DNA from 3 places in the Micromonospora sp. IBHARD003 genome. Region 2 is predicted to be linked to each of the others. Evidence: riboswitches for the same ligand, from Rfam matches in the RefSeq annotation. Region 2 holds a riboswitch; each other region holds the start of a gene.
What was found. Region 2 has a riboswitch for cyclic di-AMP ahead of ACTWOL_RS32270 (M23 family metallopeptidase). Riboswitches for the same ligand answer to the same signal wherever they lie in the genome.

Region 1 (9,115 bases), 6.3 Mb from region 2:
ACTTGTTGCTTCCCCCTTCGTCCATGGGCCATGCTCGCCATCACGACAGTCTGTACGTCCTGTACATTTTTCACCCATGAATGCAGCGCCGCATTCCGACGAAGGGGTACGCCTTGGACCGCCCTTACGCCCGTTACGTCCTGCCGGAGTTCAGCGAACGGACCACCAACGGCGTCCGCACCCTCGACCCCTACGCGAAGCTCCTCGGCGAACGGATCGTCTTCCTCGGCACGGCCGTCGACGACACATCGGCGGGTGATGTCGTCGCCCAACTCCTCTACCTCGAATACGCCGCACCCGAGCAGGACATCCACCTCTACATCAACTCCCCCGGCGGTCCCGTCAGTGCGATGACCTCCGTCTACGACACCATGCAGGTGGTCGGGTGCGACGTGGCCACGACCTGTCTCGGACAAGCGGCTTCGACCGCTGCCGTACTGCTGGCCGCCGGTACGCCCGGCAAGCGCATGGCGCTGCCCGGCGCCAGGATCGTCGTCCGGCAGCCCGCGCTGGACGAGCCCGTTCAGGGGCAGCCGTCCGACCTGGACGTCCACGCACGGGAACTGCTGAGGCTGCACGAGCAGATGGGGGCCATGCTCGTACGGCATACCGGGCAGAGCGACGAGCGCGTACGCACCGTGCTGGACCGCGACACGGTCTTCGACGCCGCCGGGGCGAAGGACTTCGGCCTGGTCGATCACATCATCACAAACCGCAAGGCGTCCGCGGCTTCGCCCGGAACGCGGTGAGCGGGCGGTGCTGCCGCCCGAGCTTCCTCCGCTGCCCGCCCTGACCCGCGCCGAAGGCGAGTTCATCGACCGCTATCTCGAAGTCGTCGACCAGCTGGGAAGGATCAACCCGGCCCGTGGCACCCATACCTACGGAGCGCTGCGCGCCGCACAGGCGCTGGCAGCGCAGGCCGTCGCCCTGCGGGACGCGCTCGCGCTGATGCACGCGCGCGGGGAAAGGGAATTGCACGCTGCCACGCTGGCCCGCGCCTTGCGCGTACTGGACGGCGAGCGGCGGACCGCGCGGATCACCGTCCCGCCGGAGTCCCCCCGTTGAGCCCGCGGCCGGGCCGTGGCCGTGCACCGGGACGCGGCCACGGCCCGGCCATCGCCGAAGGACGGCGTCCACCGCGCCGACGGCGGGACACACGCGTACGACTGGGTGTCGGCCAGGTGGCGTAGCCGGGGCCGGCGCACGGGGTCTGAGCAAGTTGCGTTCCCTCGTCGGCCATCTGGCCGAACGATCCGTTCCGCCGCAGGTACGACGCTCGTTACGCGGCCACTCCGACTGGGCCGAACGGGATCGTCCACCTGAATGGGCCAGCGGTGAGGAGCCTCACAAATCGTCGTTTCGACTCGGAATTCCGGCAGTTCGTGCGTCAAGATCCCTGGGACGACAAGCCCCCGCCACCACGGCGGGGCGGTCCGGGCGGACGCCGAGTCCTGCCGCCGCGCCGGATGTCTGGTCGACATGAGTGCTTCGGCAGGAGTGGAGGACCCAGCAGTACGGTCCGCGCCCAGTGGCCGGACCTTGGGGTGAAGCCGCTTCGTGCGGCCGGGCACCTTCGCCAGCCCGAACCCGACAGGTCATCCTTCTCAGGCGGCTGACGAAGGGTTGCGCATGACTGCGCAGACACACTGCCCGTCCCTGCTCTCCCGGACGGGTGCCGTCTCGGCGCTCACACTCGCCACCATGGGCGGCTCACTGCTCGTTCCAGGCGGCACCCCCGAGGCCCACGCCGCCTCCGTGTACGCGGCCAAGGCTCTCAAAGTCGCCGAGTCCAAGAAGGGTGCGCCCTACCGGTACGGCGCCACGGGCCCCAACCGGTTCGACTGTTCGGGTCTGGTCCTCTACTCGTTCCAGAAGGCGGGCAAGAGCCTGCCGCGCACCGCACAGGCGCAGTACAACCGCACACGCCATGTCCCGGCGTCCAGCCGCCAGCAAGGTGACCTGGTGTTCTTCCACTCCGGCGGGCAGGTCTACCACGTCGGCATCTATGCGGGCCGGGGACGGATCTGGCACTCGCCCAAGAGCGGCTCCGTGGTGAAGCTGAGCAAGATCTGGTCCAAGAGCGTCCGGTACGGGCGCGTGCGGTGACCTTCCGGGACATCCGGTAGGAGCGGTGTGCGGCCCCGTGGGAGCCTCCGGATACGCGCGCGGACACGGCGCATTGCGTCGCCGGTCCGGGCATCCACGGGGCACGGCCGGCGCCTCGTCCGACCGGCCCGTGCACATGACAGGATCCGCAGGATGTGCGTTACTCGTACCAAATGGGCGATGACGACACCCGCGCCTCGCGGGACGAAACGGAGCTGGAGCAGGCGGACCGCAATTTCGCCGAGCTTCTGCAGGAGCTTCGTGTCATCCAGACCGGCGTCCAGATCCTGTTCGCCTTCCTGCTGACCTTGGCCTTCACCGCCCGCTTCCCGTCCCTCGACTCCTTCCAGCGCGGTACGTACGTGACGACGCTGATGCTGGCCGTGCTGGCAGCGGCGCTGTTCACCGCACCCGCCGCGGTGCACCGGGGCCTCTTCCGCAAGGGCGCCAAGAAGGAGATCGTCTCCGTCTCCTCCCGCCTGGCCGGGATCGGTATGGCCGTGCTCGCCCTGGCGCTGACCTCGGCGGTACTGCTGGTCGTCGATGTCGTGCACGGCACGCCCGAGGGGATCGTCGCCGCCGCGGCGACCCTGTTCGTGTGCACGCTGCTGTGGGGCGCTCTGCCCTTGGCGCTTGCACTCAGGCTGGGCCGGCGGGAGCGCCCGGACGGCCAACGGCAACGGCCCGACCGCTGACGTCCGTACGGCACCGGCGTTCATGTCCGTATCGGTGACACCGGCCCTCAGTCCGGGTCCCCGAGTGGAGCGGGTGCCCAGGGCAGGGCGATCCAGACGGTCTTGCCGCCCTCCGGAGTGGGGGCCACCGACAGCTGCCCGCCGTGCTCGGCGGTGAGGGTGCGGATGATCACCATTCCGCGGCCGTTGTCCTGCTGGACCGCCGCGGGCAGCCGCTGCGGCCAGCGCGGATGGCTGTCGGTGACGCCGATGCGCAGCTGCTCGTCCCGCTCCAGCCGCAGGCCGACGGTGAACGTCGGCGACTGCCCGAAGGTGTGCTGGACGGCGTTGGTGGCCAGCTCGGAGACGATCAGGCGTACCGTGTCCGCCATCTGGTCCTCCCCCGGAAGACCCCATTCGGTGAGGACGCCGGAGACGTATCTCCTGGCCGTGGAGACCGAGGCGGGATCGCTCGGCAGAGTGACGGATGCTTCTTGGTGGTCTGCCATGGCGAGCTGTCCCTTTCCCACGGGGGCCGCAGGACGACACGGGACGGCACGGAGCGGACGGTGTGCCGGCGCGTGGCCTCGTTTGCGCTGAACGCCAGAGTGCCACCGTCTGTGCCGCCTCCGGCGGCGATCCGCCCGGATGTGCAGACAACTGTCGCCCGAAGCAGTGAACTCTGCTACGCGAGACCGTATTTGGCCGCGCACCGGGGCAACCGCTGTCTACGGCCCGGCTCTCAAGCGCGGCGGCCGGGCGGTGGTTCGGCGCCCCGGCCCGGCCATCGGCTCGAACGGCGCCACCGGGGCGGCCCGTTGGCCGACCGCCGGGGCCCCCGCGGGCCGTCCGGCGTCCGTACGGGCTCAGCGGGACGGCGCGTTGCGCAGGATGACGCCGACCGCCTCCTCGATCCGGCGGTCCGTGAGATCGGCCCGCGCGGTGAGTCTGATCCGCGAGATGCCGTCGGGCACGGACGGCGGCCGGAAGCAGCCGACGGCCAGACCCCCGGCCCGGCAGTCCGCGGCCCAGCGCACGGCCGCATCCGGCGACGGCGCCTGGACGGAAACGACCGCGGCGTCCGGGCGGGCGGCCGTCAGCCCGGCGTCCGTGAGGCGCGCGTGCAGCGTCGTCGCCACCTCCCGGGCGCGCTCGGCCAGCCCCGGTTCGCGCTGCAGCAGCCGCAGACCCGCCAGCGCAGCGCCCGCCGCGGCCGGCGCGAGCCCGGTGTCGAAGATGAACGTCCGTGCGGCATTGACCAGATGGCTGATGACCCGTGCGGGACCGAGCACCGCTCCGCCCTGGCTGCCGAGGGACTTGGAGAGGGTCATGGTGGCGACGACATCGGCGGAGCCCGCGAGTCCCGCCGCGTGCAGGGCACCCCGGCCGCCGTCTCCCAGCACCCCGAGGCCATGCGCGTCGTCGACCACCAGCGCGGCTCCGTGCGCACGGCAGGCGCCCGCGAGCGCGGCGAGCGGGGCCGCGTCCCCGTCCACCGAGAAGACCGAGTCGGTGACGACGAGGGCATGCCGGCCGGGGTGCGCCTCGAGGGTCTTGCCCACGGACTCCGGGTCGGCGTGCGGGACCACGGCCGTCTCGGCACGGGAGAGGCGGCAGCCGTCGACGATGGAGGCGTGGTTGCCCGCGTCCGAGACGATGAGGGAGCCGTGCGCGCTCAGCGCGGTGAGGGCCGCGAGGTTCGCCGTGTACCCGGAGGAGAACACCAGCGCGGCCTCGAAGCCGCAGAACCGGGCCAGCTCCTGCTCGAGTTCGGTGTGCAGTGCCGTGCTGCCCGTGACCAGGCGGGATCCGGTGGCGCCGGCGCCCCAGAGACGGGCGGCGTCCGCCGCGGCGCCGGTGATCTCGGGCCTGCGGGTGAGTCCGAGGTAGTCGTTGCTCGCGAGGTCGAGCAGCGTGTCGTCGGCGGGCCGGGGACGCAGCGTACGGACGAGACCGGCGTCCGCGCGCAGGCGCGCCGCCTCGTCGGTCCACTCGAACGGATCCTGGGGCAGGGCCTGAGGCATGACGGTCCGGTCCTTTTGTAGGCAGCGCACAGACCCTAGCCGGGTGAGGCAAAGGTCAGGGTGTGGCCATACACACACCCCATTCCGCGTGTGTTGTCGAGTTCCTCCTTGGCCGACGGGTGTCCGGTAGGCGAGGATCTCCGCCATGGACCTCCTGAACACGCTGGTGGACAAGGGCCTGCGGCGTGAGCTGCCGACCCGCGAAGAAGCGCTCGCCGTTCTGGCGACTTCCGACGACGAACTGCTCGACGTGGTGGCCGCGGCCGGAAAGGTGCGCCGTCAGTGGTTCGGGCGGCGGGTGAAGCTGAACTACCTGGTCAACCTGAAGTCGGGGCTGTGTCCCGAGGACTGCTCCTACTGCTCGCAGCGCCTCGGGTCCAAGGCCGAGATCCTCAAGTACACCTGGCTGAAGCCCGACGAGGCGTCGAAGGCCGCGGCCGCCGGTGTCGCGGGCGGCGCGAAGCGGGTGTGCCTGGTGGCGAGCGGCCGGGGGCCGACCGACCGGGACGTCGACCGTGTCTCGCAGACCATCGAGGCCATCAAGGAGGAGAACGAGGACGTCGAGGTGTGCGCCTGCCTCGGTCTGCTCTCCGAGGGTCAGGCCGAGCGGCTGCGGGCGGCGGGTGCGGATGCGTACAACCACAACCTCAACACCTCCGAGGGCACGTACGGGGACATCACGACCACCCACACGTACGCGGACCGCGTCGACACGGTCCAGAAGGCGCACGCAGCCGGTCTCTCGGCCTGTTCCGGGCTCATCGCCGGTATGGGCGAGAGCGACGAGGACCTCGTCGACGTCGTGTTCGCGCTGCGCGAGCTGGACCCGGACTCGGTGCCGGTGAACTTCCTGATCCCGTTCGAGGGCACTCCGCTCGCCAAGGAGTGGAATCTGACGCCCCAGCGGGCGCTGCGCATCCTCGCCATGGTGCGGTTCGTCTGCCCGGACGTGGAGGTACGGCTCGCGGGTGGCCGTGAGGTGCATCTGCGCACCCTCCAACCGCTGGCGTTGCACCTCGCCAACTCCATCTTCCTCGGCGACTACCTGACCAGCGAGGGCCAGGCCGGCAAGGCCGACCTGGAGATGATCGCGGACGCGGGCTTCGAGGTGGAGGGCACGGACACCACCACGCTGCCCGAGCACCGGGCGGACGCGGTCGCCGCGGCAGGCGGCGGCTGCGGTTCCCACGGCGGCGGCTGCGAGCCGTGCGGTGGCGGCGAGTCCGCCGCCGCGCCCGAGGTCTCCTCCGCCCGTACGGATCTGGTGGCGGTGCGGCGCCGCGGCGCCGGGACGGACCTCGCGCCGAATGCGTGACGAGAAGGTCCGCGAGCTCGTCGCGCTGGACCGGGCGCACGTCTGGCACCCGTACGGCCCGATGCCGGGCCGTACGGACCCGCTGGTCGTGGAATCCGCGTCCGGGATCCGGCTCCGGCTCGCCGAACCGGCCCACGGCCGCGAGGAATTGGTCGACGGTATGTCGTCCTGGTGGTCGGCGATCCACGGCTACAACCACCCCGTGCTCAACGAGGCGGCGCACGGGCAGCTGGAGCGGATGAGCCATGTGATGTTCGGCGGGCTGACGCATGAGCCCGCCGTCCGGCTCGCCACCCGGCTGGTCGAGATCACTCCCGAGCCGCTGCGGCATGTCTTCCTGTGCGACTCCGGCTCGGTCTCGGTCGAGGTCGCGGTGAAGATGTGCCTGCAGTACTGGCGTTCGGTGGGGCGGCCGGAGAAGCAGCGGATGCTGACCTGGCGGGGCGGGTACCACGGGGACACCTGGCAGCCGATGGCGGTGTGCGACCCGGACGGCGGGATGCACCAGCTCTGGACCGGTGTGCTGCCCCGTCAGGTGTTCGCGGACGCCCCGCCGGCCGGCTACGAGGAGGCCTACGCGGACCATCTGCGCGAGCTCGTCGGGCGTCATGCCCACGAGCTCGCGGCGGTGATCGTCGAGCCGGTGGTCCAGGGCGCGGGCGGGATGCGCTTCCACTCCCCCGAGTATCTCCGGGTCCTCCGGGAAGCCTGCGACGCCCATGACGTGCTGCTCGTGTTCGACGAGATCGCCACCGGCTTCGGCCGCACGGGCACGCTCTTCGCGTCGGAGCACGCAGCGGTCTCTCCCGATGTCATGTGCCTCGGCAAGGCGCTGACCGGGGGCTATCTGTCGATGGCGGCGACACTGTGCACTCCCCGGGTGGCCGACGGGATCTCCCGGGGAGAGGTCCCGGTCCTGGCGCACGGCCCGACGTTCATGGGCAACCCGCTGGCGTCGGCGGTCGCCTGCGCGTCGATCGACCTGCTGCTCGGACAGGACTGGGCCCAGGAGGTCAAGCGTCTCGAAACGGGGCTGCGCGAAGGGCTCGCCGATGCGCGGTCGCTCCCGGGCGTGCGGGACGTACGGGTGCTCGGGGCCATCGGCGTCGTGCAGCTCGACCATCCCGTCGACATGGCGGCTGCGACGGAGGCGGCGGTCCGCGAGGGGGTGTGGATCCGCCCGTTCCGCGATCTGCTGTACACGATGCCGCCGTTCGTGACCGGCGACGAGGATCTGGCGCTCATCGCACGGGCGGTGTGCGCAGCGGCGGCCGCGGGCTGAGACCGGGGGCCGGTGGCCCGTGCCGGGGTCCGGAATGCGGCACGACTGCGGGACGAGAAGGAGCGAGGAGCAGTATGGGTGTCATCGTCGTCAGCGGCACCGGGACCGAGATCGGGAAGACCGTGGTCACGGCCGCCGTGGCCGCCGTGGCCGCGGCCCAGGGCCGGAAGGTGGCCGTCCTCAAGCCCGCTCAGACCGGGCTCGCGCCGGGTGAGCCCGGAGACGCCCATGTCGCGGCCACGCTCGCGGGCCCTGGAGTGACCGCGGTGGAACTCGCCCGGTTCCCCGAGCCGTTGGCTCCGAACACCTCGGCGCGGCGGGCGGGCCTGACGCCCGTGGGACCCCGGGAGGTCGCGGAGGCCGCGGAGAAGCTGGCCACCGAGCACGATCTGGTGCTCGTCGAGGGTGCCGGCGGCCTCCTCGTGCGCTTCGACGACGAGGGCGGAACGCTCGCCGACGCCGCCCGGCTGCTGCGTGCGCCGGTGCTCGTGGTCGCGACCGCCGGGCTCGGGACGCTCAACGCGACCGCGCTGACCACCGAAGCGCTCCGGTCCCGAACGCTCGAACCGCTGGGCGTCGTCGTGGGCAGCTGGCCCGCCGTGCCTGATCTCGCCATGCGCTGCAATGCCGACGACTTCCCCGTGTCGGCGGGTGTTCCGCTGATCGGGGCGGTGCCCGAGGGTTCGGGCGGGCTGGTACCCGAGGCGTTCCGCAGGGCGGCGCCGTCCTGGCTCGCCCCCGTGCTCGGCGGGTTGTGGAACGCGGATGACTTCGCCGCGTCCGCGGCGTCCGCCGGCTGACGCCATGGGCGGCACCGTGCGCGCACAGGTCAACGAGATCGTCTTCGACTGCGCGGAGCCCGCGGCGCTGGCCCGGTTCTGGGCGGCGCTGCTCGGCGGAGAGGCCGTGGAGCGGGAGCCCGGCTGGGCCTAGGGAGCTTCTGACGGATCTCCGCGGCGTCGCGACGCCCGGCCCGCCCCCACGGCCTTACGGCGTGGGAGGTACCCCCACTCGCCGCACCGGCCGAAAGCCCAAGTACGTCCAGTACGAGGGCTTCCAACCGGCACCCCGAGAGCACGCACCGGACGCCGCTCCTTCCTCCACGGAGATCCATCAGAAACCCCCTATGTCGATCCGCCCGGGTTCGTCCGTGTGGCGTTCCAGCGTGTGCCGGAGGGCAAGTCGCTCAAGAACCGGCTGCATCTGGATCTGGACGCGGGCGACATCGTGGCCGCGTCCGCCCATGCGGTACGGCTCGGGGCCACGCGCGTCGGCGGAATCGTCACCGATGAGCAGGGCCGCTTCCAGGTGCTGAGAGACCCCGAGGGCAACGAATTCTGCTTTGTGAGTGACGGACCCGGCTGATCCGGGCCGTACGGGGGGAGAATCACCGTACCGGTCGTCGGAGGAGGCCACGATGCCGTTGTGCGCGCCGAAAGTCCCCCGGGATGCCGTCCATCACCCCGTGTTCGCCCGCTTCTACACGAGGATCAGCGTCGCCGCCGACGCGAGAGCCGGCATCGCGGCCTACCGCAGGGAGCTGCTGGCGGGCCTCTCCGGCCGGATCATCGAGATCGGCGCGGGCAACGGGTTGAACTTCCCCCACTACCCGGCTGCGGTCTCCGAGGTCGTGGCGATCGAACCGGAGCGTGTCCTGCGGCAGTCGGCGGTGACCGCGGCGCTCCACGCCGATGTGCCCGTGGACGTGGTGCCG
Region 2 (10,168 bases):
CGAGGAGCATCTGGAGCAGGCGCGGCGGCTGAGGGCCGACCTTCCGGCCCATGTCTATCTGTGGATCAACGCGGCGGAGGGGCGCACGTACACCGACGAGGAGGCCGCCCGCTGGACCGCACTCGACCCGCTGTTCCCTTACAGCCGCCACCCGCACCGCTCGGCCGGGCTGCCGTGCCGCACGGGCGAGTCGGTGATCTCGGTGGACGGCGACGGATCGGTGCGGCGCTGCCATTTCGTCCGGACCCGGCTCGGCAGTCTGTACGACGGCTCGTACCGTCCGGCGCTGCGGCCCCGTCCCTGTCCGCTCGCGGTGTGCGACTGCCACATCGGCTATGTGCATCTGGAGTCGCTGCCGCTGTACGACGTGTTCGCGGGCGGGGTCCTGGAGAGGATTCCCGCCACGCTGCCGCACACGACGGACGGCCCGGAGGCTCAGAGAGGAAGCAGGTCGGGGCGCTTCGGCTCCACATGATCGCCCGAGGATTCGCCGCGCAGGCGCCTTCCGATCCACGGGACGAGGTGCTCGCGGGCCCACTGGATGTCGTCGCGCCGGATCTCGAGCGTGCCCCGGGGCGGCAGCGGCGGCCACGGCTGGTCCGGGTCGGCGGGCACGTCGATCCCGAGCACCTGGGCGGCGCGCAGGGCGACACGGGTGTGGCCCTCGGGCGAGAGGTGCAGCCGGTCGCCGTCCCAGGCGCGACGGTCCTGGACGGACCTGAGGGACCACAGGTCGAGCACCGGGCAGCCGTGCCGGTCGGCGATGGCCCGTACATGTGCGGTGTACGTGGCGATCTTGCCGCGCAGATGGCGCAGCACGGGAACGCCCCTGGTGTCGAAGCCGGTGGTCACCATGACGGTGCCGACGGACGCGCGGAGGTCGGCGACGGCGCGTTCCAAGCGCTCGGCGACATCGTCGGGGTCGGTACCCGGCCGGATGATGTCATTGCCCCCCGCGCAGAACGTCACCAGATCGGGGGCGAGTTCCTTGGCCCGCGGAACCTGCTCCTCCACGATCTGGTCGAGAAGCCTGCCGCGTACGGCGAGGTTGGCGTAGCGGAAGGTGTGCTCCGGTACGCGGTCGTCGAGCAGGACCGCCAAGCGGTCCGCCCAGCCGGCGAACTGTCCGTCGGGCCCCGGGTCTCCGACGCCTTCGGTGAAGCTGTCGCCGATGGCCGCGTACGACCAGAATGTTCCGTTTGCCCTTGATCTCGCATCGTCTGCCACGTCACGACATCATTCACGGCCCGAAGTGACCTACGCCACCGTAGGGAGGGGTTGACGGGGAGTGACATAGACCACCCGGTCGGTTTCGGGCGGAGGGAATACCGGGAACGGACACACGTCCGCCGCCCCCCGCGTCAGGAAGGGGGCGGCGGACGCCACTGACATGCCGTCAGACTAGGTCCTGTCCGGGCGATCTTTGAGGATCAGCCCGCGGCGTCAGATGCATGGGGTCTCCCCAGGCCCCCGGGGGCCGAGGGGAAGCATCGCAAGGCGGTGGGGGTACCCCCGGCCGGAGGCTGGGGGAGATCGCTCTCGTACTGGGCATACCCGGGCGACTCCGACAACGCAGCGTGGGGGTACCTCCCAGCGGTAGCTGGGGGAGTGCCGTAGCTGTCGTCGCAGGCCCGAGAAGATCGCCCGGACAGGACCTACAGGGACACCCCGTGCCCGCGGAGGTAGGCCAGCGGGTCGATGTCCGAGCCGTAGTTCGGCGTGGTCCGGATCTCGAAGTGGAGGTGCGGACCGGTGGAGTTGCCGGTGGAGCCGGACAGACCGATCTGCTGGCCGCCGCTCACGCCCTCGCCGGCCGAGACGGCCAGGGAGGAGAGGTGGGCGTACTGCGAGTAGGTGCCGTCGGTGTGCCGGATGACGACCTGGTTGCCGTAGGCGCCTGCCCAGCCGGCCGAGACGACGGTGCCCGGGCCGACGGACTTGACCGAGGTGCCGATGGGCGCGACGAAGTCGATACCGGTGTGGTAGCCGCTGGACCACATGGCACCGGGAGTGCGGTACGAGGTGCTGATGCCTCCGCCGACCGGAGCGGCGTAGAAGGAAGCCTTGCTCTTCACGGCCGGAGCCGCGGCGGCCGCGGGCGCGGCGGCGGCCTTGGGGGCGGCTGCGGCGGCCTGGGGTGCGTCCTTCCGGGGCGCGGAGTCGGCACGGTCGGCCGAGCGGGACGCCCGGTCGCTCTTCGCCGTTGCCTCGGCCTTGGGCTGCGCCTTGGACTGAGCCTTGGATGCGGCCCCGGGCTCCGCCTGGGCCGGGGTCTTCGCCCGCGGCGCGGCACCGAGCGCGAGCTTGAGGCCCGGGTGGATCAGTGAGGGGTTCGCGCCGACGGCCTCGCGGTTGTCGGCGTACAGCTTCTTCCAGCCACCGCGGACGTCCTGCTCCGCGGCGATCTTGGACAGGTGGTCGCCGGGCACGACCGTGTAGACCTTCGGCGCCTGCGGAGCCTGGGGCGCCTGCGGGGCGGCGGCCTGGCGGGCGACGGCGGCGACGTGCTCGGGAGTGACGGCGGTGGCGGACGCTTCCGCGGCATGCGCCCCGGCGGCACCGATGAGCGGGAGTGCGATGGCGGCGCCGCCGGTGCCCGCGGCGACGAATCGGCGCGCGAGCGGTCGGGCCTTCGGACGACGGTGCTTACCCCGTGCGGGCATGGCGAGTTCCTCTCCGGCGCCTGCGAGGTGAGCTGTCGGGTTCGGACTGGAGATGCCCGGCCGCGCGGTCACGCGACTTCACCCCGAGCCGCCCGGAACTCCGGGACGGCGTACTTACCTGGGTCCCCCGCTCCTGCCACGCGTGGGTGGGTGTGAAATTCCGGACGGTGGCAGGATTCGGCGGTCCGTCCGGATTGCGGCGACCGTAGGCGAGCGGGGCGAGAGGTACAAGGAGTGCCAATCAGTCGCCATTCACCCGGGCGATATCAACAGGGATCTACCGGTCACCCTCTGTTGATTCGAATCTTTGACTTGCTTACGGGCAAAGGGCTTTGACGGGGAGGTACAACAACGGACCGTCACGAATATGATTCGGCTCACGACCCGAAGCCCATCCCCCTTCCAACCGGGGCGTGTTACGCGAATTCACCAATTCGGACAGAAGCCTCATCAGGCATAGAACATTCCAAGTCGACATCCGACGACTACGGCCAGGTCCGCCCGCAACAGACAGACCGGGACACCATCCCGACGCCGATGGAAACCCATCACGGGCATATCGGACTAACAGTGCAATGCACCTCATAAGGAAGGCGGTCGGGACGGCCGCCGTGATGATTGCCTGAGGAATCAATGTCGTATGGTCAAGTGCATACCGTCGTCGGCGCGCGGCGCCGACCACAGGCCCGGAGGAGCCCCCGTGACGCAGCAGCTGCCCCAGGTCCCGTCGACCGAGCCCGAGCTCTCCGGAGTGCGCAACTTCCGGGACGTCGGCGGCCTGCCGACCGTGGACGGACGGCAGGTACGGCACGGCAGGCTCTTCCGCAGCGGACACCTCGCCCACGCCACCGACGAGGACGCGGCGTTCCTCGCCTCCCTCGGCCTCCACACGATCTTCGACTTCCGCAATGCCGCCGACCACAGGCTGGAGGGAGCGGACGTCGAGCTGCCCGGCGTGCGGAACGTGAACATCCCGCTTAGTGATCCCGCCGACGGCGCCGAGTTCTGGACGATGGTCCGCGACGGAGATCTCGACCAGCTGCGCTCGATCCTCGCCGACGGCCAGGCAGCGGCACGGATGACCGCCTCGTACCGGAAGATGATCAAGCAGCGCACGCAGGAGCACAGCCGTGTGCTCCACGCCCTGGCGGAGGACAGCGTCCCGGCGCTGATGCACTGCGCGGCGGGGAAGGACCGTGCGGGGCTGTCGATCGCGATCTCGCTGCTGGCGGTGGGTGTCGAGCGGGACGCCATCGAGGCCGACTACCTGAAGTCGAACGACCCGCACCGCCGCTACAAGGTCCGCCGCAGCGACACCTCCCCGGCCGGGATGTCACCCGAGGTCATGGAGCTGCTCCGGCCGCTGTTCGACGCCCGCTCCGAGTATCTGGCGGCGGCGTTCGAGACCATCGAGGAGACCTGGGGCGGCACGGAGCGCTATCTCTCGGAGGGCCTGGGCCTCGCCCCCGAGACCCAGGAGCGGCTGCACGGCCGTCTGCTGGACGGGGCGGTCTGACCTCCGCCAAGACTCGGTCGGCCCTCTGCGGCTCCCCCGGCCGCAGAGGCCCCCCTCACTTCCCTCCGACGGTGAACAGGAGGTAGAGGAACGCCGCGAACAGATGGCCCGCGACCAGATAGGCGAAGAGACGCACGGCCAGTCCGACCGGGAAGGTCTTCTCCTCGCCGGAGGTGGCGGCGGCGTCGCGGCTCGCGCGCCCGCTCGACGGCGGCTTCTCGGGCATGACGGAACTCCTCGGGTGTGCGGGCGGACGTATCGGGCGTGGGACCGGCGGTCCAGGGGCGCGGATCAGGGCTCCGCGGCTCAGGCGTGCGGACCGGGGCTCCGCGGCTCAGGCATGCGGATCGGGACTCTGCAGCAGTGTGTGGACGAACAGCAGCTCGACCCCGCCCGTCGTGGCGGCCGCGATCCGGTGCGGAGTGAGCGAGTCGAAGTGGGCGCTGTCCCCGGGGTCGAGCTCCTGGACGGTGTCGCCGAGGCCCAGCCGCAGCCGGCCCTCGAGTACGTACAGCCACTCCTCGCCCGGATGGACCCGCACCAGGTCGCCCTGGGTGCCGTACGGCACTCGGACCCGCAGGGCCTGCATGGCCCGGCCGCGTCCGCCGGCCTGCCGGTAGATCCAGCCGTCGGCCTCCGCCGGGCCCATCCGGCCCTCGCGGATGACGGCGTCGCGTTCCGGCGGGATCTCGCCGAGGAGATCGGCGACGGTCGTACCGTAGATCCTGGCGAGAGTGAGCAGCGCCGGCAGCGAGGGCTGCCGGTTGCCCGTCTCCAGCCGGGACAGATGGGCGGGTGACAGGCCCGCTCCCCGGGCGGCGGCCTCCAGGGTGAGACCTCGGCGGCGGCGCAGTGCGCGCAGCCGCGGGGCGACGTCGGGCAGCTCGTCCGCTGCCTGCCCGGAGGGCTCTCCGGCGGATGGGGTCATGGCTCCATTGCGCCAGGATGTTTCCCCCTGGGCAAATTCTTTGCCTCAGAGGCAAAGACGCGGCCCGGCAGACGGCTCTACCGCACTACCGCTGTGCCACCGCCTGCTTCACCAGCGTTCTGCCGAAGTCCCACATCAGTCCGCCACCGGCATGCGCGTCGTCCATGAGAGCCGTGAAGGCCCCGACGAACCGGTCGACCTCCGCCTCACCGATGACGAGCGGCGGGATCAGTTTGATCACTTCCATGTGGTCGCCGGAAACCTGGGTGAGGATCCGGTGCTTCTGCAGCAGGGGCACGACCACCATCTGGGCGAAGAGCCCCTTGCGGGCGGCCTGCAGCATCGTCCACCGGCTGCGGAGCCCCAGGGACGACGGTCTGCCGAACTCGATACCGATCATCAGTCCCCGGCCGCGGACCTCCTTCAGCAGCTCATAGCGGTCGACGAGAGCCGCGAGCCGTGCCTTCAGCAGCGCTCCGGTGGCCCGGGCGTTGGCGACGAGCCGCTCCTCCTCGATGACCGAGAGGACCGCGAGCCCGGCGGCCATCGCCTGGGCGTTCGACCCGAAACTGGCCGAGTGCACCAGGACGCGGTCCATCGACGCATAGACCTTCTTGAAGATCCAGTCCTTGCCGAGCGTCGCCCCCACCGGCACATAGCCGCCGGAGAGCGCCTTCGCCACGCACACCAGGTCGGGCTCCACCCCGTCCTCGTGCTGGTAGGCGTAGAAGTCACCGGTCCTGCCGAGGCCGGTCTGCACCTCGTCCACGATGAGCAGGGCTCCGCGGCGGCGCAGCAGCTCCTGCGCCGCCGGAAGGAATCCGGGCGGGGCCTCGTGCACGCCCTTGCCCTGGATGGGCTCCACGACGAAGGCCGCCACGTCCCCGCGCCGCAGCTCCCGCTCCAGCGCGTCCAGATCGCCGAGCTCGACGGCCGTGTCCGGGAGCAGCGGGGCGAAACCGTCCCGGAAGCCCGCCTCACCGTTGACGGAGAGCGAGCCGGTGGTCAGCCCGTGGAAGGCATGGGCGCAATAGAGGATCCTGGGCTTGCCGGTCGCGTACCGGGCGAACTTCAGCGCGGTCTCGACGGCTTCCGTACCGCTGTTGCCGAAGAACACCCGGTCCAGGTGCGGGCTCTGGGCCAGCAGTCTCTCGGCGAGCAACCCGGGCAGCGGCGAGCAGTCGAAGCGGGTGAGGTCGGCCAGCGACGCGTCGAGGACGTCGTGCAGCGCCTTGCGGACGACGGGGTGGTGCCGGCCGAGACCCATCACGCCGAAGCCGGCGAGCATGTCCAGGTAGTCGTTGCCTTCGTCGTCCCAGAAGTACGCGCCCTCCCCTCGCTCGTACACCTTGTCGAAACCGATGGTGTGGAGCATGCGCGGCAGCTGGTGGTTGAGATGCCTGGTGTGCAGTTCGTAGCGCTCGCCGCCGCGCTCGGCCAGCAGACGCCCCAGGTCGAACTCCTTGCTCATCGTCCGTTCCCCTCGCTCTCCCCCGCGCGGTGGGCGGAGGCGGCTTCCTCGCGGTGTACCAGGGCGGCGCTGATCCGGCCCGCGATCTCCACGGGCGTCAGCCCGATGTCGGCCAGCACCTCGGCCCGTTTCGCGTGCGCCAGGAACTGCTCGGGGATACCGAAGGTGCGCAGCGGCACGTCCACCGCGGCGTCCCGCAGCGCCTGGCCGACGGCCGAGCCGACCCCGCCGGCCCGGATGTTGTCCTCGACGACCGCGACGAGGCGGTGCTGTGCGGCCAGCGGATGTCCTCCAGCATGGACACGTTCGGGCCCCCTCTCCTGGTCCGTTCCGGTCACGGCGACGGCGGGCACCAGGTCGTCCTGTCCGGGCGCCCGCCCGGTCGTCCTCATCCGCGGTTGCCGGACACCGTCTCCCGGGCGGCCCGCAGCGACTCCTTGAGGGAGCCCATGGTGGCGAGTACGGCGGTGGGCTCGTAGCCGCAGTGCGCCATGCAGTTGGCGCACCGCGGGTCCCTGCCCCGGCCGTACTTGCTCCAGTCGGTCTCCTCGACGAGCTGCCGGTAGGTGGGCACATAGCCGTCGCTCATCAGATAGCAGGGCCGCTGCCAGCCGAAGAGCGAGTAGTTCGGGATCGCCCACGCCGTGCACGGGAAGTCGACCTTGCCCTCGAGGAAGTCCAGGAAGAGCGGTGAGTGGTTCAGCCGCCAGCGCCTGCGGTTGCCGCCGGAGAACGCCTTCCGGAACAGCTCGCGGGTCTGTTCGACACCGAGGAAGTGCTCCTGGTCCGGTGCCTTCTCGTAGGCGTAGGCGGGCGAGATCATCATCTCGTCGACCTTGAGGTCGTCGTTGAGGTAGTTCAGCACCTCGATGACGGTCTGCGGGGTGTCGGTGTTGAAGAAGGTCGAATTGGTGGTGACCCGGAAGCCGCGCCGCTTGGCCTCCTTGATGGCCTCCACCGCCTCGTCGAACACGCCCTCCTTGGCGACCGACTCGTCATGGCGCTCCCGCAGCCCGTCGATGTGGACGGCGAAGGCGAAGAACGGCGACGGAGTGAAGCCGTCCATCTTCTTGCGCAGCAGCATGGCGTTGGTGCACAGGAAGACGTACTTCTTCCGGTCCACCAACTGGCGGACGATCTCATCGATCTGAGGATGCATCAGCGGCTCGCCGCCCGCGATCGAGACCATCGGCGCCCCTGACTCCAGTACCGCGCCGACCGCCTGCGCGACGGGCATGCGCTGTTTGAGCACACCCGCCGGATGCTGGATCTTCCCGCAGCCCTCGCACTTCAGATTGCACGCGAACAACGGCTCCAGCTCCACGATCAGCGGAAACTTCTCCCGCCTGCGGAGCTTCTGTTCGAAGAGGTAGGTCCCGACCTTGATGGATTGGCGGAGCGGCATGGCCATCTGGCTTACCTCCTGGGGAGCAGCGAAGAACGGTGCCATTCATGGAAAGCCGGAAGGACGGCACGCAGGACACGGAAAGCAGATATTCCACCGCGCACCGTGCCGATACGGACCAGTTCATGCTCTGGAGCGTCCACGACCACCCGGACGGCCGCAACGGGGCGTACGCCCGCGCTCAGAGCACTGTGGAGCGTGGCCGCCGACTCCATGTCCGCCGCGATCGCTCCGGTGGCGGCGAGCACCGCGCGCTCCTGGCCGCGTACGACGTGGTCGGTCCCGGTCAGCGGACCGCAGTGGACGGTGTGGCCGGGTACGGCCCGGGCCAGCGCCTCGGCCAGCAGCCCGGGCGCGGTGCAGGGCGTCATGCCCCAGGGGCCGCGGGTCTCGACCGCCACCACCAGGTCACCCGGGTGCATGCCCGGGGCGAGTCCGGCGCAGAAGCCGGAGGCGACGACCGCCGCATCGTGGCGGCGCTCGTCGTCCAGTGCCCGGGTGACGGCGCGCTGCGCGTTCTTCGGGCCCATACCCGTTCGCAGTACGGTCACCGGCCCGTGCGCGTCGTCTCGGCCGCGCCGGCCGCCCCGCAGGGCCAGCTGCTCGATGCCAAGTGCACAGGCGATCAGCAGTCCGGGCGGCGCGGCGCCGGACGGGGACGTGCCAGGGGGCGCGTTCACCTCAGGCCCCGTTCCGGCGGGCGGAGGGCTCGCCGTGCGCATAGCGGCCGAGTGCCGTGAGCGGGAAGACCTGACGGTACAGGTGGTAGTTGATGGAGAAGTCCCAGGGGAATCCGGTACCGGTGAACTGCGGCTCGTCCCAGGAGCCGTCCGGGCCCTGGGTGCCGGCGAGGAAGGCGATGCCGCGCTCGACCGCCTTGCCGTCCCGCTCCCCCGCGGCGAGGAGGGCCAGCAGGGCCCATGCGGTCTGGGACGCGGTGGAGCCGCCCTGGCCGGCGGTCGCGGGGGCGCGGTAGGACCGCAGGTCCTCGCCCCAGCCGCCGTCGTCGTTCTGGACGGATTCGAGCCAGCGGACGGCTCGCCGGATCGCGGGGTGCCGGGCCGGCAGTCCTGCCGCGGTGAGGGCCGGTACGACCGAGCCCGTGCCGTAGACGTAGTTGACGCCCCAGCGTCCGAACCAGGCGCCGTTCGGCTCCTGTTCGGCGAGGAGCCATTCGACGGCCGCGCGGGTGCGCGGGTGATGGGCGCGGCCTTCGAGGGCGAGCATCTCGACGACATGCGCGGTCACATCCGCGGACGGCGGGTCGATGACCTCGCCGAAGTCGCAGAACGGCAGGCGGTTGGGAAGCCGACTGGTGTTGTCGGCGTCGAACGCTCCCCAGGCGCCGTTCTTCGACTGCATCCCGAGGGTCCAGTTGCCGGCCCGGGCGATCACGGCGTCGACGCGCGCCGGGTCCGGATGCCTGACCCGGCGCAGGGCGAGGATGACCTCGGCGGTGTCGTCGATGTCGGGGTAGTTGTCGTTGTGGAACTCGAACGCCCAGCCGCCGGGGGCGAGCCGGGGTTTGCGCACGGCCCAGTCCCCGCGCTTGACGATCTCCTCGGAGAGCATCCAGTCGGCCGCCTTCACCAGCGCCGGATGGTCGGCGGGCAGTCCCGCGTCGGCGAGCGCGATGGTGGCGAGACAGGTGTCCCACACCGGCGACTGACAGGCCTCGACCATCCTGACGGGAGCGCCGCCGTCAGGGCCGCCGGGCGCCTCCTCGCGCCATGCGGCGAAGCGGTCGAGCGACTCCAGTCCGGAACGCATCACGGGGTGCCGGAGGTCGTATCCGAGCAGGTGCAGCGCGATGAGCGAGTAGACGGCGGGCGGCTGGATACCACCCCAGCAGCCGTCGTTCTCCTGGCGCTCGACGATCCAGCGGGCCGCCGCGTTCATCGCCGCACGGCGCAGTGGGCGCAGGGCGACCCTGCGGTAGCCGTGGAGCAGTTTGTCGAGGCGCTGGAAGAAGCCTTCCCAACTCGCCGCAGATGCCTGGGGCCTGGGCGGATTGGGGTGGTGGCGGTCGGTGTGCAGCTCGTCGAGCGAAAACGGTGCGGGACGCACCGGCCGCTCTGCGGAGACGATGGTGAGCGGCACGATGGTCTGCCGGGCCCAGCAGCCGAAGTCGTAGATGTTGAGCGGGAACCAGGAAGGCAGGAAGATCAGTTCGGGCGGCAGCTCG
Region 3 (10,168 bases), 3.9 Mb from region 2:
GGGCGTCGTCCTCGGGGCGTTCCTCGGCTGGGCGATCGGCGAGTCCTTCGCGGACAAGATGCCGGGCTACGAGCTGGTGCTGCCCTGGGGCCGGATCGCGATCTTCATGGCGCTCGCCGGACTGGTGGGTGTGCTCGCCGCGCTGTGGCCGGCGCGCAACGCCGCGAAGCTCAACATGCTGAACGCCATCAAGGCCTCATAGCCACCCCCCACGGGTACACGCAGGGCCGGGCCTCCCGTACGGGAGGCCCGGCCCTCGTGCGTCCGCCGGCGCGGATCCCGGCCGACGTGCGTACGTCACTCCCGGCGGGGCACGGACTCGGTCCACTCACGCGGGCGCAGCGGCAGCCCGGAGGAGCCGCCCTCCGGGGTCTTCACCGCCAGGATCTGGTTGACCCCGATCCTGTTGTGCTCGAAGGCCAGTGCGCACGCGGCCATGTAAAGCCGCCAGACCCGGGCGCGGCCCGGCGAGGTGAGCCGTACCGCGTCCGGCCAGGCCGACTCGAGGTTGGCCACCCAGATCCGCAGGGTGCGGGCGTAGTGCTCGCGGATCGACTCCACGTCCCGCGCCTCGAAGCCGGCGCCCTCCAGGATCGACAGGGTGGTGCCGACAGGTGCCAGCTCCCCGTCGGGGAAGACATAGGCGTCGATGAAGTCGTCCACCTGGTAGGCCGCTTCGTCCTTCTCGGGACGGCGGGCGATCTGGTGGTTCAGCAGCCGCCCGCCGGGCTTCAGCAGCCCGTGCAGCGCCTCCGCGTACTCCCGGTAGCGGGTCGTGCCGACGTGCTCGGCCATACCGATGGACGAGATCGCGTCGTAGGGGCCGTCCCTGACGTCCCGGTAGTCCTGGACACGGATGTCGACGCGGTCGGTCAGCCCCTCCTGGGCGACGCGCTTGCGGGCGTACGCGGCCTGCTCGCGCGAGAGCGTGACGCCGGTGACCTGGACGCCGTACTCCCGGGCCGCGTGGATCGCCATCGAGCCCCAGCCGCAGCCCACGTCCAGCAGCCGCTCGCCCTCCCGCAGCGCCAGCTTGCGGCAGATCAGGTCGAGCTTGTCGCGCTGGGCGTCTTCGAGGGTGCCTCCGTCCCGCCAGTACGCGCACGAGTACACCATCGAGGGCCCGAGCACCCGCTCGTAGAAGTCGTTGCCCACGTCGTAGTGGTGGCTGATCGCCTGCCGGTCGCGGTTCCTGGTGTGCAGGGGGCCGCTGCGCCTGCGGACCTCCTCGGCGGGCGGGGGCGGGGGCAGCCAGACGCGCGGGCCGGCCAACTTCAGCAGGTCCCCGAGGGCGGCGGCCGGACGCGGGTCGCGCAGCGCCTGTGCGCGCTGCAGAACGCGCTGCCGGCGGCCACGGGGCTCGTCGTGTTCCCAGATCAGCGCCGAGAGCCCGTCCAGGACCTCGTACAGGTCTCCCTCCACGTCGATCTCCCCGGCCACCCAGCCCCGGGCCAGGCCGAGTTCGCCCGGCTTCCAGATCAGCCTGCGCAGGGCGCGCCGGTGCCGGATGACGAGGACGGGCGCGCCGGGGGGTCCGGCCTCGCTCCCGTCCCATGCACGGATACGGACCGGGGGCGGCGCCCCCAGCAGGTTCTCGGCAAGAGTGGTGAGCCGCGAAGCGGCATCGGCCATGGCGCACACCTCCGTATGACGGTTTCCGGAAATGCCCAACACCACGTAAACACCGTCGGCGTCCTGGCGCAGTCCCCTGAGCGCGCAAATGGACGGCAAAATAGGTGTCTTCGCCATCTTTCAGCCCGAGCGGGAAGGATTCCTGCCAGGACGGGAACGTTTTGGGCCCGGGCCGCTTTCGGCCCCGGCACGCGTCCGGCCTCCGCAGGAGCGCTCAGCCCGTGCGGGAACGCCGAAGGGGCCGTCCGCACCACGGATGGCGGACGGCCCCTTCGGGACGTGCGGGCTGTACGGTTCAGCCGGTCAGGACGCCTTGGCCTTCGCCGGGGCGGCCGCGGCAGCGGCGGCGGCCGGGGCCGGAGCGGGCTTGGCGGCCTCGTAGAACTCCTCACGCGGCGTCTCGATGGCGCCGAGCGAGACGACCTCGCGCTTGAGGAACATCGCGAGCGTCCAGTCGGCGAAGACGCGGATCTTGCGGTTCCAGGTCGGCATCGCCATGCCGTGGTAGCCACGGTGCATGTACCAGGCGAGACGGCCGCGGAGCTTGATCTTCACCTTGCCCATGACGATCATCGCGACGCCCTTGTGCAGGCCGAGACCGGCGACCGCACCCTTGTTGGCGTGGCTGTACTCCTTCTGCGGGAAGCCCCGCATACCGGAGATGACGTTGTCGCCGAGGGCCTTCGCCTGACGCAGGGCGTGCTGGGCGTTCGGCGGGCACCAGGCGTTCTCGACACCGGCCTTGCGCGAGGCGAGGTCCGGGACCTGGGCGTTGTCGCCGGCGGCCCAGATGTAGTCGGTGCCCTGGACCTGGAGGGTCGGCTGGGTGTCCACGTGACCGCGCGGGCCGAGCGGCAGGCCGTAGCGGGAGAGCGCCGGGTTCGGCTTCACACCGGCGGTCCACACGATGGTGTTGGAGTCGGCCTCGAGGCCGTTCTTCAGCACCACGTGGCCGTCGACGCAGGACTCCATCGAGGTGTTGAGGTAGATCTCGATACCCCGGCCCTCGAGGTGCTCCTTGCCGTACTTGCCGAGCTTGGGCCCGACCTCCGGAAGGATCTTGTCGGCGGCGTCGACCAGGATGAAGCGCATGTCCTCGCGCTTGATGCTCCGGTAGTACTTCACCGCGTCGCGGGCCAGGTCCTCGACCTCGCCGATGGTCTCGGCACCGGCGAAGCCACCGCCCACGAAGACGAACGTCAGCGCCTTGCGGCGGACGTCCTCGTCCGTGGTGGAGTCGGCCTTGTCGAGCTGCTCGAGGACGTGGTTGCGCAGACCTATGGCCTCCTCGACGCCCTTCATGCCGATGCCCTGCTCGGCGAGGCCGGGGATCGGGAAGGTGCGGGAGACCGCGCCGAGCGCGATCACCAGGTAGTCGAACGGCAGCTCGTAGGCCTCGCCCACGAGCGGCGCGACCGTGGCGACCTTGCGGTCCTGGTCGATGGTGGTGACGCGGCCGGTCAGTACCTCGGCCTTCGGCAGCACGCGTCGCAGCGGGACGACGACGTGCCGGGGCGAGATGCTGCCTGCGGCGGCTTCGGGAAGGAAGGGCTGGTACGTCATGTACGACCGCGGGTCGACGACCGTGACGGTCGCCTCCCCGTACCGCATCTTCTTCAGAATGCGACGAGCTGCGTACAGGCCTACGTACCCACCGCCTACTACGAGGATCCTGGGACGCTCCGTGGTGCTCATGCCATCGAGTATCCACCCCGCTTGGTGGGGTCGCTCGTGAGCCCCTTCACAAGCACGTGCCGACCTTCTGCTACACTCCGCCGCCCACGTGACCGAGGTCATGAAGGGGACGGGGAACCACCACGTACCCGGGAACGTTGCAACAGCCTCCTGAGCTGGACCCACGGCCGGTACCGGACGGTGAACCACTGCCTTGGTCCCGGCGGACGTCATGCCACGGATGCCTGTCGGACCGTGGGCGGACAGGCGGAGTTGGGCAGAAAAACAGGCCCGGAGGACCGTCGACGGGCACTTTCGACGGCCCAGCGGACCCATTTCCTTGTGAAGAACTTCACGAAGTTTCTTTCGGTGCCCCGTCCCAGAGGCCGGAACGGGGCCGCGTCAGGCGATGGACCAGGCGATTCCGTCCAGGATGTCGTGCTCGCTCACCACGACCTCACCGATGCCGGTGCGCTCCATGATCTCCAGCAGCACCATCGCCCCGGCGGCGATCACATCCACCCGCCCGGGGTGGATCACGGGGATCGCGGCGCGCTCGTCGTGCGTGGCGGAGAGCAGGGTGCGGGTCACGTCGGCGACCTGCTCACGGGAGATCCGGCAGTGGTGGATGACGGTCGGGTCGTACGCCCCGAGTCCGAGCGCGATCGCGGCGACCGTGGTCACCGAACCGGCCAGCCCCACCAGGGTCCGTGCGTCGCGGATCGGCACGGTCCGCTCGGCGAGGTCCAGCGCGGCCCCGATGTCGGCCCGCATCGCGGCGACCTCGTCGGCGGTCGGCGGATCGCTGCGGACATGCCGCTCCGTCAGTCGTACGCAGCCGATGTCCACGGAACGGGCGGCCTCGACCCGGGAGTGCCCGACCACGAACTCGGTGGAGCCGCCGCCGATGTCCACCACCAGGCGCTCCTCGTGTCCCGGCAGTTCCCTGGTGGCGCCGGTGAAGGAGAACTCGGCCTCCTGGTCCCCGCTGATCACCTCGGGCTCCACACCCAGGATGCCGACGACACCGCGCACGAAGTCCTCGCGGTTCTCGGCGTCACGCGAGGCGGAGGTCGCCACGAAGCGCACCTTCGTGGCCCCGAGCTCCTCGATGACCCCGGCGTACTCACGGCACGCGGCGAACGTGCGCTCCAGTGCCTCGGGGGCCAGCCGGCCGGTGCGGTCGACGCCCTGTCCGAGGCGCACGATGGTCATCCGGCGGTCGAGCTCCACCAGTTCGCCGGTCGCCGGGTCGGCGTCGGCGACGAGCAGCCGGATGGAGTTGGTACCGCAGTCGACGGCGGCGACGCGGGTCACTCGCTCTCCCCGGGGGTCTCGTCCGCGCACGGGGTGACGCAGGGGCCCTTCGCCCACCACTCCGGCAGCATCGCGATCGCCTCGTCCCCGAGCGGGTTCACTCCCGGGCCCGCCGCCAGGGAGTGGCCGACCAGCACGTGCAGGCACTTCACCCGGTCCGGCATGCCGCCCGCGCTCGGGAAGCCCTTCAGCTCCTCGATGGCGTCACGGCGCGCGATGTAGTCCTCGTGCGCGGCGCGGTAGGCCGCGGCGAGCTCGGGGTCGGTCGTCAGGCGCTCGGTCATCTCCTTCATGACACCGTTCGCCTCCAGCGTGCCGATCGCCGAGGCCGCACGCGGGCAGGTCAGGTAGTACAGCGTCGGGAACGGTGTGCCGTCCTCGAGGCGCGGGGCCGTCTCGACCACGTCCGGGTTGCCGCAGGGGCAGCGGTGCGCGATCGCGCGCAGACCGCGCGGCGGGCGGCCGAGCTGGTCCCGGAACGCGGCGATGTCCGCCTCGGTGGGCGGGGTGTGCTCGGTGGTCGGAGGAGGCGTGTCCATGGATGCGTCTGTCTCTTCGCTCGTTCTCGTTCGTGGCTTCTTCGCCGGTGCGGCCGTGCGGCCACAGCACTAGCGTCCCGCGTCGGCGTGGTCGACGTCGTCCCAGACGTTCGCGTACCAGGGACGGCCGACACCGTCGTGCCGGGCACGGGTCTGCTCACCGGTCCTGGGGTCGATCATGATGTAGCCGGTCTCACCCGGCAGGACCATGTGCAGATGCTCGCGGGCCAGCCGCCGGACGTACGCGTCGTCCCCGAGCCGCGCCTTCTCGTCCCGCAGCCGCTCCACCCGCTCGCGGGCCGCTTCGGCCAGCCGCCGCTGCTCGGCGACCTCGTTGCGCTGCGACACGTACTGCCGCGTCGGATAGGCGAGGGCGACGATCATCGAGCAGACCACCAGCGCGAGGAAGGCCGCGCGCCCGGTGAGCCGGGAACGGCGGGCCTGGCGGCGCGTCTGCGAGCGGTAGACCCGGGCGGCGGTCTGCTCGCCGAGCAGTCGCAGCCGGGTCGCGGTGGAGAACCGGTCCCGGGCCATGTGCGCCCCTCCCCTTTTATGTGCCCACTATGTGCCGACGTCCCCGCACACGGTACGGGACCGGGTGCGGGGACGTACGGAAGCGGGCGTCAGCCCGCGGTCGCCGAATCGTCCGGCGCTTCGGGCGTCAGCCCTTGAAGCGCGGGAAGGCGCTGCGGCCCGCGTACACCGCGGCGTCGTCGAGGATCTCCTCGATGCGCAGCAGCTGGTTGTACTTGGCCACGCGCTCGGAACGGGCCGGGGCACCCGTCTTGATCTGGCCGCAGTTGGTGGCGACGGCCAGGTCGGCGATGGTGACGTCCTCGGTCTCGCCGGAGCGGTGGGACATCATGCACTTGAAGCCGTTGCGCTGGGCCAGCTCGACGGCGTCCAGGGTCTCGGTCAGCGAACCGATCTGGTTGACCTTGACCAGCAGGGCGTTGGCGGCGCCCTCCTCGATGCCACGGGCGAGACGCTCCGGGTTGGTGACGAACAGGTCGTCGCCGACCAGCTGCACCTTGCTGCCGAGCTTCTCGGTGATGATCTTCCAGCCGGCCCAGTCGTCCTCGAACAGCGGGTCCTCGATGGAGACGAGCGGGTACGCGTCGACGAGCTCCGCGTAGTACTCGGTCATCTCGGCGGCGGAGCGCTCCTTGCCCTCGAAGACGTACGCGCCGTCCTTGTGGAACTCGGAGGCGGCCACGTCGAGCGCGAGGGCGATGTCCTTGCCGGGCGCGTAACCGGCCTGCTTGACGGCCTCGAGGATGAGGTCGAGGGCCTCGCGGTTGGAGTCCAGGTTCGGCGCGAAGCCGCCCTCGTCACCGAGACCGGTGGACAGGCCGCGCTCCTTCAGCACCTTCTTCAGGGTGTGGTAGACCTCGGTGCCCCAGCGCAGGGCCTCGGAGAAGGACTCCGCACCGATCGGGGCGATCATGAACTCCTGGATGTCCACGTTGGAGTCGGCGTGCGAGCCGCCGTTCAGGATGTTCATCATCGGCACCGGGAGCAGGTGCGCGTTCGGACCGCCCAGGTAGCGGAAGAGGGGGAGGTCGGAGGCCTCGGACGCGGCGTGGGCGACGGCCAGCGAGACACCGAGGATGGCGTTGGCACCGAGCGATGCCTTGTTGTCGGTGGCGTCCAGGTCGAACATCGCCTGGTCGATCAGGCGCTGCTCGGTGGCGTCGTATCCGACGAGCTCCGGGCCGATCTGCTCGATCACGGCGAGGACGGCCTTCTCGACGCCCTTGCCCATGTAGCGGTTCTGGTCTCCGTCACGGAGCTCAATGGCCTCGAACGCACCGGTGGAGGCACCGGAGGGAACAGCAGCACGGCCGGTGCTGCCGTCGTCGAGGCCGACCTCGACCTCGACCGTGGGGTTGCCTCGGGAGTCCAGGATTTCCCGGGCTACGACGACGTCGATGGACGGCACGAGCATCTCCTTCTGGGATGTGGCGCTGAAAGTGACGTATGCGAAGCACCTGCGGTACAGGTGCGGCGCGGGGTCGGTGCAGGGTCGCTTCGGCCTTGCGACATGAGCCTAACCGGACCGGGGGGATCGGCCGGCCGCTGCCCGGCCCGTGGGACGAAAAAGGAAGCCAAAGCGGCAGAAACCCCGACCCGGGGCAACCTCCCGTGCCCGAAGGACTACGGAGAAGTTGCACCGGGCCGGGGTTTCCGGGGGGACGGGTGTGCTGCGAAGGGGCGGGTGTGCCGCCCGGTGGTCCGCCGGGTCCACCGGGCGACGGCCCGCGGAGAGACCCGGGATGTTCCCTCTGGATCTCCCTGGTTCCGGGGCGGGGAGTCCCCTGGGCGGGGGCCCCGGAGCGGGGTGGGTCAGCGCAGGTGGAGCAGCTGACCGGGGTAGATCACATCGGCGTCGTCGACGATGTCCTTGTTGAGGTCGAACAGCCTCTGCCAGCCGCCCTTGACCTTGTGCTTCTCGGCGATCTGGCTCAGGGTGTCGCCGGACTTCACCTTGTACTCGCCGTCGCCCTTCTTCACCGGGGCGGCGGGACGCTCGGAGCGGGTGGTCGGGGCCTCGGCGCGCTTCGGGGCCGGAGCGGCGGGCTTCGCCTTCGGGGCAGCCTTGGTCTTGGCGGGCTTCGGAGCGGCCTCGGCGGCGCCACCGGTGTACGCGGCGCGGGACAGGTTCACGCCGCAGTGCGGCCACGCGCCCTTGCCCTGGCCGGCCAGGACCTTCTCGGCGATCTGTATCTGCTGGCTCTTGCTGGCCTTGTCGGCGGTGGAGGCGAAGGCGGTACCGCCGAAGGCGGCCCAGGTGGAGGCCGAGAACTGCAGGCCGCCGTAGAAGCCGTTGCCGGTGTTGATCGACCAGTCGCCACCGGACTCGCACTGGGCGACGGCGTCCCACTCGGAGGCGGTCGCGGCGGAGGCGGTCCCCGAGATCATGAGCGGCGCGGCGATGGCGGCACCGGTGACGCCGGCGGCGTAGGTGGCGATACGGGCGGTGCGCGCGGACGGGCGGCGGTGCTTGCCCTTGCCGGAAAGCAGCATGGAGTTATCCCCTCACCGACGCCTGCGAGGTGAGCTGTCGGGTTCGGGCCGATGGGGTGTCCCCCGTTCCGGTCGGACTGGGCATCCGACGGAACCGGAAGACGAGTTGCCCGGCCGCGCGACCTAGCGCGCGGCTTCACCCCAAGCCGCTCCCGCCCACCCTCATCGGGCTCATCGGGCCGTTGCGGCACTTACCTTGGGTCCCCCGCTCCTGCCTACGGCGCTTGACGCGACGGCTGTTCCCTACGACCGACGGCAGGATTCGGCGTGACGGTCGACGGGGCCCGCGATGGCGAGCGGTCAGACCGTAAACACACCTCTCCCCGATGTTCAAAGGAGGAACATCGGGGAGAAATCACCCATATCTGACGGGGCCTGATGTCCGTTTTCGCAGGTGAGAGGTGGGATGGCCCTACTTGGCGGGCATCCGGGGTCAGTTGACCGGAAGAGACTCATGTCTCACTTGCACAGAAGTGGACATAAGCACCCTTACCGCTTCGTCAACTGCCCCTGCTCCGGGGTGAGATCGAGGCTCTGGCCAGGAGTGATGAAGTTGGCGTTAGAGCCGACGACATCCTCGTTCGCCTTGTAGAGCGCGACCCAGCCGCCGGGCACCTCGTGCGCGTCCGCGATCAAGGAGAGGCTGTCGCCGGAGCGGACGATGTACTCATCCACCGCACCGGCGGCATCCCGTGTCGATCCGTCACCCCGTGAGGCATGACGACCGGATTCATACTCATCGCCCGAATTGCCCGCCTTACCCTCCTCTGCGGGGGTGCCGCGGCGCTTGCCGGAACCGGCCTCGGTGCCGTTGCTCACACCCTGGGAGGAGTCGGCCGAATCGGACGCGTCCGCGTCCTGCTTGCCCTGCGCGTCCTGCGCCGGGGATCCGGCCGGCTTGGACGCCTCGCGCATCGTCTGCCCTTCGGCACCCGTGGACGAGTTCTGCCCCGGCTGCTCCCCGCCGGACGACGGGGAAGCCTGGGGCTCCGCCCTCACCGCGTCCGCACCGTCACCGAAGGAGGGTGCGTCCACCTCGTCGTCATCGCCCTGGGAGCCCAGCGTCCGGCCCGTGGCGCCGGGGTCGACCCGGGGCGAGGACGAGTCCTTGATCAGCCCGGTGACCGCGGCACAGCTCTCCCACGCCGACGGGCCTTCCGCGGCGAGCACCTTCTCGGCGACCGCGATCTGCTGCGAGCGGCTCGCCAGGTCGGGCCGCGGCGCGTACGCCGTGCCGCCGTGCCGCTCCCAGGCCTCCTGGGAAAGCTGCAGCCCGCCGTAGAAGCCGTTGCCGAGGTCGGCGCTCCACATTCCGCCGGTCTCACAGTTCGCGACCCGGTCCCAGGTACCGGCGTCGGCGGCCGACGCGGCACCCGCGCCGAGCAGCGGGATGGCGATCGCCGATCCTGTCACCCCTGCCGCGACGAAGAGGGCGGGAGCCTGGCGGGGGCGGCGGTGTCGACCATTCCCGGAGAGCATGCGTGGGCCTTTCGTGTGACGACAGGGGACCTGGGGATCCCGAGTTGACGGTGAACGTAGCCGCATCCGAGCGATAGTCACAAGTCGATGCAGGGGAGATCACGTGAAAGTCACGATACTGATGGGACGTCAGATCTTTTGGCGCGTGAACTCAACTGGCAGAGTGCGCAATCCACGCATGATCAGCCCTCCGCGCCAGCGCAAATCGGATGGATCCACTGAAAGCCGCAAGTCAGGCAACCTGGTCAGTAGGGTCGCCAGCGCGGTCTGCCCCTCCAGCCGTGCGAGGGGCGCGCCGAGGCAGTAGTGGATCCCGTGCCCGTATCCGAGGTGCTGGTTGTCCCGGCGGGCCAGGTCGAGCACATCGGGGTCGGGAAAGCGGTCCGGGTCCCGGTCGGCCGCGGCGAGCACCACGAGGACGGGGTCGCCGGAGGCGATCTCCTGCCCGCCGAGGCTGAGCGGCTCGGTCGCGAACCGCCAGGTGGCCAGCTCCACCGGCC

Region 1: linked by a shared signal. The riboswitch ahead of ACTWOL_RS04580 (C40 family peptidase) and the one ahead of ACTWOL_RS32270 (M23 family metallopeptidase) in region 2 are both predicted to bind cyclic di-AMP.
Region 3: linked by a shared signal. The riboswitch ahead of ACTWOL_RS15295 (transglycosylase family protein) and the one ahead of ACTWOL_RS32270 (M23 family metallopeptidase) in region 2 are both predicted to bind cyclic di-AMP.

The regions. Positions count from the first base shown of each region.
Region 1 is NZ_JBWBBX010000001.1:1,072,105-1,081,219, forward strand. It holds gene ACTWOL_RS04570 (ATP-dependent Clp protease proteolytic subunit) at 81-749, shown strand; gene ACTWOL_RS04575 (hypothetical protein) at 757-1,065, shown strand; cyclic di-AMP (ydaO/yuaA leader) riboswitch at 1,475-1,626, shown strand; gene ACTWOL_RS04580 (C40 family peptidase) at 1,630-2,106, shown strand; gene ACTWOL_RS04585 (DUF6328 family protein) at 2,280-2,801, shown strand; gene ACTWOL_RS04590 (ATP-binding protein) at 2,849-3,289, opposite strand; gene ACTWOL_RS04595 (8-amino-7-oxononanoate synthase) at 3,647-4,804, opposite strand; gene bioB (biotin synthase BioB) at 4,950-6,119, shown strand; gene ACTWOL_RS04605 (adenosylmethionine--8-amino-7-oxononanoate transaminase) at 6,112-7,401, shown strand; gene bioD (dethiobiotin synthase) at 7,476-8,201, shown strand; gene ACTWOL_RS04615 (VOC family protein) at 8,206-8,334, shown strand; partial or broken gene ACTWOL_RS04620 (VOC family protein) at 8,539-8,766, shown strand; gene ACTWOL_RS04625 (class I SAM-dependent methyltransferase) at 8,819-9,115, shown strand, end outside.
Region 2 is NZ_JBWBBX010000001.1:7,347,902-7,358,069, reverse strand. It holds gene ACTWOL_RS32280 (STM4011 family radical SAM protein) at 1-475, shown strand, start outside; gene ACTWOL_RS32275 (SGNH/GDSL hydrolase family protein) at 436-1,227, opposite strand; gene ACTWOL_RS32270 (M23 family metallopeptidase) at 1,656-2,663, opposite strand; cyclic di-AMP (ydaO/yuaA leader) riboswitch at 2,668-2,822, opposite strand; gene ACTWOL_RS32265 (tyrosine-protein phosphatase) at 3,364-4,179, shown strand; gene ACTWOL_RS32260 (DUF6126 family protein) at 4,235-4,405, opposite strand; gene ACTWOL_RS32255 (helix-turn-helix domain-containing protein) at 4,514-5,107, opposite strand; gene ACTWOL_RS32250 (aspartate aminotransferase family protein) at 5,193-6,578, opposite strand; gene ACTWOL_RS32245 (transketolase C-terminal domain-containing protein) at 6,575-6,970, opposite strand; gene hpnH (adenosyl-hopene transferase HpnH) at 6,967-7,989, opposite strand; gene ACTWOL_RS32235 (phosphorylase family protein) at 7,995-8,663, opposite strand; gene shc (squalene--hopene cyclase) at 8,665-10,168, opposite strand, start outside.
Region 3 is NZ_JBWBBX010000001.1:3,442,276-3,452,443, forward strand. It holds gene ACTWOL_RS15260 (ABC transporter permease) at 1-202, shown strand, start outside; gene ACTWOL_RS15265 (class I SAM-dependent methyltransferase) at 298-1,632, opposite strand; gene ACTWOL_RS15270 (NAD(P)/FAD-dependent oxidoreductase) at 1,936-3,327, opposite strand; gene ACTWOL_RS15275 (Ppx/GppA phosphatase family protein) at 3,709-4,623, opposite strand; gene ACTWOL_RS15280 (DUF501 domain-containing protein) at 4,620-5,162, opposite strand; gene ACTWOL_RS15285 (FtsB family cell division protein) at 5,232-5,696, opposite strand; gene eno (phosphopyruvate hydratase) at 5,824-7,104, opposite strand; gene ACTWOL_RS15295 (transglycosylase family protein) at 7,509-8,189, opposite strand; cyclic di-AMP (ydaO/yuaA leader) riboswitch at 8,194-8,422, opposite strand; gene ACTWOL_RS15300 (transglycosylase family protein) at 8,679-9,668, opposite strand; gene ACTWOL_RS15305 (cytochrome P450 family protein) at 9,798-10,168, opposite strand, start outside.